One region of the Micrococcus sp. iso_229 genome, then DNA from elsewhere that is predicted to be linked to it. Evidence: predicted binding sites of a transcription regulator. Region 1 holds the regulator's gene; the other holds the start of a gene.
What was found. The regulator LexA, encoded in region 1, represses DNA repair genes until DNA is damaged. The targets are predictions, from matches to a motif close to TCGAACANNTGTTCGA.
Positions count from the first base shown of each region.

Region 2: the regulator LexA is predicted to act here: its motif matches at 1,472-1,487, upstream of AC3RKA_RS05105 (DUF6504 family protein).

Region 1 covers NZ_CM176514.1:743,501-746,905, reverse strand. Annotated here, with positions in the region: gene AC3RKA_RS03470 (histidinol-phosphate transaminase) at 1-639, opposite strand, end outside; gene AC3RKA_RS03465 (LysM peptidoglycan-binding domain-containing protein) at 683-1,057, opposite strand; gene lexA (transcriptional repressor LexA) at 1,352-2,068, shown strand; gene AC3RKA_RS03455 (ATP-dependent DNA helicase) at 2,117-3,405, opposite strand, start outside.
Region 2 covers NZ_CM176514.1:1,086,252-1,089,656, forward strand. Annotated here, with positions in the region: gene AC3RKA_RS05100 (DUF6318 family protein) at 417-1,142, opposite strand; gene AC3RKA_RS05105 (DUF6504 family protein) at 1,618-1,944, shown strand; gene AC3RKA_RS05110 (DNA polymerase III subunit alpha) at 1,941-3,405, shown strand, end outside.

The sequences.
Region 1 (3,405 bases):
GGAGCGGGTGCCGGCGAGGGCGAACTCCGCGTAGGCCTCGTCCACGACGACCATCGCGCCGGGCCCGCCGGCAGCCTCGTTCTCCGCCTGCGCGGCGTACACGGCCTCGATGGTCGCCAGGTCCAGGGCGGTGCCCGTCGGGTTGTTGGGGGAGGCCAGGAAGACGACGTGCGGACGGTGCTCCCGCACCATGGCCGCCGCGTGCTCGGCGCTGAGGCTGTGGTCGTCGGCGCGGCCGCCGTCCACGAACACGGTGTCCGTGCCGCCGGCCAGCAGCGGGTACATGGAGTACGAGGGCAGGAAGCTCAGCAGGGTCCGCCCCGGGCCGCCGAAGGCCTGGAGGATCTGCTGCAGGATCTCGTTGGAGCCGTTGCCGGCCCACACGTGGTCCGCCGTGAGGCCGTGGCCGAGGTAGCCGGCGAGCGCATGTCGCAGCCCCGTGAACTCGCGGTCCGGGTAGCGGTTCAGCCCCCCGGCGACGGCCGCGACCCGCTCGGCGATCGCGGCGGCGACCTCCTCCGGCACCGGGTGCGTGTTCTCGTTGGTGTTGAGCATGTACGGCACGTCCAGCTGGGGGGCGCCGTAGGGGCTCAGGCCGCGGAGGTTCTCGCGCAGGGGCAGAGTGCTGAGGTCGGTCATGGCCGCCAGTCTAGGAACCGTGGAGGGCGAGGCCCGCCGTGCGTCACCGCATGGCCGGGACGAACAGCTCCTCACCCGGGGCGGGGGCCCGGCCCTCGAGCCCGTTGAGCTCGTCGATCGTGGCGATCACCTCGTAGACGTCCGCCTCCGGCGCCACCGTGGTGGCGATGGTCCACAGGCTGTCCCCGGGCATGACCGTGACGGACTGGGTGGCCGGTCCTGCGGTGTCCGCGGACACCGCGGCGGGCGACAGCAGCACACCCAGGAAGAAGGCGGCCGCCAGCGTGGCGGCCACGGCCGCGGCGATCACGGGGATCCCCCGCAGCACGAGGCGGCCGCGGCGGGTCAGACGGATGGTGGCCGGACGCGGCCGCGCGGTCGCGGGCGAGCCGGCGAACTGGGCGGTGGTGAGCGTCATGGTGTCCTCCTCCGGGGCGAGTGCCCTCCAGGCGATCGAACATCTGTTCGAATCCGTTCGAGTACTTTTCTAGCACAGGTGTTCGAGACACGCCACGACGAGATCGAACATATCTTTGAATGAGAGGCGGCTCTCCTCTAGGCTCGAGGCGATGCACGGACGCCCCGGAACGCCCCCGGGGACCGCCAGGACACAGGCAACCAGCGGGGGCGGACACGGTAAGCGTCCGGACGGCAGCCGGACGCCGGAACACGAGGCCGGCCACCATCACCCCCGGGAGAACGGACGGCAGCCATGAGCACCACCGACGATCAGCCGGCGGCGCGCGCGCCGCTCACCGACCGCCAGCGGCGGATCGTGCAGACCATCCGGGACGCGATCGCCGACCACGGCTACCCGCCCTCCATGCGCGAGATCGGCGACGCCGCGGGCCTGGCCTCGCTCTCCTCCGTCACGCACCAGCTCGGCCGTCTCGAGCGACACGGCTACATCCGGCGCGACCCGGGCCGCCCGCGTGCCCTCGAGGTGCTGCGCGACGTGGACGGCACCCCGCTGGGTGAGGCCGCCTCCCCCGCCGCTGCGCCGTCGTCGCAGGTCTCCGCGATCCCCGCGTGGCACACCGGCGCGGACGGGGCGGACAGCGTACCGGTCCCCTGGGTCGGCCGCATCGCGGCGGGCGGCCCCGTCCTGGCCGAGCAGCAGGTCGAGGACGTCATGGCGATCCCGCGCCGCCTCACGGGCGAGGGCGAGCTGTTCATGCTGCGCGTCACGGGCGACTCGATGGTGGACGCCGCGATCTGCGACGGCGACTGGGTGGTGGTGCGCCGGCAGGAGACGGCGGAGAACGGCGACATCGTCGCGGCCCTGCTCGACGACGAGGCCACGGTGAAGACCTTCCGCCGCCGTGACGGGCACACGTGGCTCCTGCCCCAGAACACGGCCTACGAGCCCATCCTCGGCGATCACGCCACCGTGATGGGGCGCGTCGTCACGGTCCTGCGCTCGCTCTGACCCGCGCCCTCCTACCGGGCCGGGCCGACGGTCCGAGGCCGAGCGAGGTCAATCGCCCGAGGCGAGCCGTGCCAGCACCCCGCGGACGACGTCGCCGTCCGTGGTGCGCCAGAAGTCCGGCAGGGCGCTCGTGATGTAGCCGCCGTACCGCTCGGTGGCCAGGCGGGGGTCCAGCACGGCCACCACGCCGCGGTCCGTCACGGAGCGCACGAGGCGCCCGGCGCCCTGGGCCATGCGCACGGCCGCGTGCGTGGCGGAGATCCGCATGAACCCGTTGCCGCCGTGCCGGGCGACGTCCCGGGTGCGGGCCTGGGAGAGCGGGTCGTCCGGCCGCGGGAACGGGATGCGGTCGATCACCACGAGCCGCAGCGAGTTCCCCGGCACGTCCACACCCTGCCACAGGCTCATGGTGCCGAACAGGGACGTGTCCGGCTCCTCGGCGAACTGGCGCACGAGGGCGGAGAGGGTCGCGTCCCCCTGACACAGGATCGTGGCCTTCGGCCCGAGCCGACGGCGCATCTCGGCGGCGGCGTCCTCAGCCGCCCGGCGCGAGGAGAACAGGCCGAGGGCCCCGCCCTGCGACGCCCTCAGGAGCGCCTCGAGCTCATCGAGGGACTCGGGCGAGGCCGTCCGGCCGGGCCGGGGCAGGTGCCGGGCCACGTAGAGCACGCCCTGACGCGGGTAGTCGAAGGGACTGCCGACGTCGAGGGCCTCGAACTTCGGGGCGTCCGGGCCGGCCAGGCCCACGTCGCCGGCCACCGAGTCGAACCGGCGCTCCCCCGAGCCCACGGTGAGCGTGGCGGAGGTGAGCACCGTCGTCGCCTTGCCGAACAGGCCCTCCCGCAGCTTGCCTGCCACCGAGAGCGGGGCCACGTAGAGCTGGGGCGGGTCTGTCTCGTCCCCCGGCTGCCAGCCCACGCCGGGCTCGAAGTGGCCGGGGCGGGTGGCCCACAGCACCTCGGGGAAGTCGGCCTCGGGCCGGGCCGCGAGCATGCGCTCCACCACCTCGAGGACCTCGAGGATCCGCGAGCGCGCCATCTGCCGTCCGCCGTCGGCGTCGGCCTCCTTGTCCTTGTCCTGGCCGAGGTCGGACAGGCACTGGCGCGCGGCCGTGAGGACGCCGGTGAGGGCCTGCTCCTGCACCTCGTCCGGGCCCGCGGCGATCAGGCCGGACGGGGTGTCCGTGAACGCGCGGTCCAGGGCCGCCCCGGCCTCGATCAGGTCCTCCACGGCTACGGTGGTGTGGCGGCGCAGCGAGGTGGCCGCGCCGTGCACGATCGACCCGGACAGCTGCCCGGTGACCGCACCGGTCACCCGGTCCTGGAGCTCGTGGGCCT
Region 2 (3,405 bases), 340 kb from region 1:
CCAACATTTGGGGGCGCCATAGACGGGATTCGCATCAGGTTGACGAGTGTCTGTCGTCTGTGCGCGGATCCATGAGCCTTCGGGGCAGAAGTTCGCCTCTTGCTCTCGGCAGCTCTCGAAATCCGGATTGCCCAGCTGCCCTGAGAAGCATGCACTGACCGTCTTGTGCTCTAGGCGTGGGTCCGGGCGGTCGGCGGTCGCTGAGCCATCAGTTGCAACAACTGAACTCGAGATTGATGAGTGTCTATCTGAGCATCTCTTATTCGCCGCAATGCCCTTTTTATTTATTGAGTAGTGGCTCTTCGAAGAAGTGCACGACTCGATGTCTTGTGCGTGTGAAGGTGTGGCGGCGGCAGTGGCAGGCACGAACATGAGGCTGATTGATAATGCCACTAATGCAATCCAGATGCGCCCCATCAGTTAGATCCGATCGAACCTTCATATGACATCTCGTCAACAATCCAGTGTGAAGATTCGGGGTTGAACGAGACCTCCGCGATCCAAGGCTGCTCGGAGGCCGCTTCCACATCCCCGTTCTCGGGAACAACCCCGCCCTTGGCGTACCCCGTTCCTGTGCCCGTGGTGACAAGGAGTGTCGAAACATACCCGGTTTCGGATCGATGAGTCAGAATCGAATCGATCTGTACCTCAGTACCGGTATACCACCCCCCGTCTTTGTAGATCATTTGCAGGTCGTGCGAGCTGAACTGGCAGAACTCGCAATACTCGCTGTAGAGAGAGTCGAGGAGTTCCGTGTCTCCGGTCTGCTCGGCGTAGTAGTGCGCGTCCCAGAAATAGCGAATCGCCGCCTCGGCGCCCTCCTTGGTCTCTTCCTTCATGGCGGCGGGCATCTCCGGCTTGGGCACGTTCCGCGCGGGACCGTCAGCAGACGCGGGAACGTATTCGCCGGACTCGCTCGTCGTGGCCGTGGGGGATGAGCTGACGCCCGCGGTCTCGCTCGTGCTCGCTGGCGCGGACGTCTCGACGGCGGGCTTGGCGGACGAGGGCGACGTCGTCGACGACTCGGCGGGCTCGGACTGCCCGCCGCAGGCGGTCAGTGCGAGCGCCAAGGCCACGCTGAGCGTGCCGGCCTGGGCGAATCGGTGGCGGCGCAGGGCGCGCCCGGGTGCGGTGAGAGACATTTCCCCTCCAACTGGACGTCCGTCGTGTGTCCGTGCCTCCCGCGCTGATCCCGCAGCGCGGTGCTCGTGGCATGCGAGGCCCGGTTGGTTCGGAGTATACGCAGACGGATTGTGGTCCTGCTCGCATTGTCCACAGGACCGTGCCGGCGCACTTCTTCCGGCCCAAGAGACGATTTTCTCGTGCATGTGCGCCCCAGGGTCGGGTTCGAGGCCCACGGCCAGGACTCGGCCAGCCGGCCTCACGAAAGGGGCGTTCCCGGCCTCGCCCGTCTCGGGGCCATGCGTCCTTAACGTGTCCGGCGGCTACCCTACGTTCGCACCCATCGCATTCGAACACATGTTCGAGTACGATCGGGGGTGCGGCCCCACCTTCCCACTTCTTCCCCGCGTCCGGTCCGCCGGACGGGCCGCGCTCCCATCGCCCGACGGCACCCCGTCGTCGATCCGGTCAGCAGTGCACAGGGAGAGAAGCAGAATGGGAGTCCTCACACAGTCGGTGGCGGTGGAGTGCGGGGCAGACGGCACCCCGCAGGGGCTGCGCTGGAACGGGCGGGACTACGTCCTCGCAGAGCGCCCCGTGCGCTGGTTCGAGCGGCGCCGCTGGTGGGCGGAGGAGGTCCGCGCGGAGAAGGGCCGCGGCGCCGGTCTCGTGGACCACGAGATGTGGCGGCTGCAGGTCCGCCTGGCCCGGGTCGGCGCCGCGCCCCTGCAGACCCTCGACGTCGCCCACCACCTGGACTCCGGCCGGTGGCGGCTCGTGCGCGTCCACGAGCACGCCCAGGACCTGAGGCGGTCGGCATGAGCCGGGCCGCTGCGGCCGGACGCGACGCCGCCCCCTTCGCCCACCTGCACGTCGCCTCCGCGTTCAGCGCCCACTACGGAGTCAGCTGGCCCGAGGACCTCGTGGCCGCCGCCGCGGCCGCGGACATGGACCTGCTGGCCTGCACCGACCGCGACGGGCTCTACGGCATGGCCAAGCACGTGGGCGCCTGCCTGCGCCACGGCATCACCCCGATCGTGGGCGTGGACCTGGCCGTCCGGTGGAGCGAGGACGAGGAGGCCGGCCGCGTGGTCGTGCTCGCCCGAGGAGGCTGTCATGGCTCGGGCTACCGCTCCCTGTGCGAGCTCGTCTCCGCCGCCCACGCCCGCACCACCGGGGGAGCGGCGGGCGGCAGCCCCTGGGCCAGCGTCGCCGAGCTCGCCGCCGCGGCGGCCGGCCGTGTCCCCACCGCCGCCAACCGGGACAACCCGCCCACCCCCGAGCTGTTCGTCCTCCTCGGTCCGGATTCGGACGTCGGCCGCCACCTGGCCCGCCGCCGGTACGCGGCCGGCCTCACCGCCCTGCGCCGCTGGAAGGCGGCCCTGCCCGCAGGCAGCCCCCACGCCGATGTCGTCACCCACCTCTCCGCCCCCGGCCGACGCCTCGACACCGGGCACGCCGTGAAGACCCTCCGCGCCGCCCGCCAGGCCCGCATCCCCGCCGTCCTGACCAACGCCGTGCGCTACGCGGCCCCGGACGGTGCCGCCACCGCGGACGTCCTCGACGCCGTCCGTGCCCTCAGCTCCCTCGACGCCCTCCACGACCTGCAGCCCAACGGGCAGGGCTGGCTCAAGTCCACCGCCGCCATGCACCGCATCGCCCACGAGATCGCCTTCGCCGCCGACGACCGCCCCGCCCCCCTGCTCGAGGCCACCCGCCGCCTCGCCGAGGCCTGCGCGCTCGACCCCGAGACCGACCTCGGCTGGGGCGTGCCCCGCGTCCCGGAGGCCGCCGTCATCGGCATCGACGGCCCCCCGGAGCACGTGCTGCGCGAGCGCACCCGCACCGGCCTCCTCGCCCGCTACCCCCACCTCCACACCGGGGGAGGCCTCCCCGGCACCAGCCAGGCGGCCCGGGACCTGCAGGACCGCGCCGAGCACGAGCTCGGCATCATCACCCGACTCGGCTTCTCCTCCTACTTCCTCACCGTGGCCGCCGTCGTCGACCTCATCGAGGGCATGGGCATCCGCGTGGCCGCCCGCGGCTCCGGCGCCTCCTCCCTCGTCAACCACGCCCTGCGCATCTCCCATGTCGACCCCATGGCCAACGGCCTGATCATGGAGCGCTTCCTCTCCACCGACCGCTCCACCCTCCCGGACATCGACATCGACGTGGAGTCCGCCCGCCGCCATGAGATCTACCACGCCGTCGTCGAACGCTTCGGCGCCGAGCGCACCACCCTCATGAGCATGCAGAACGCCTACCGGGCCCGCGGCGCCGTCC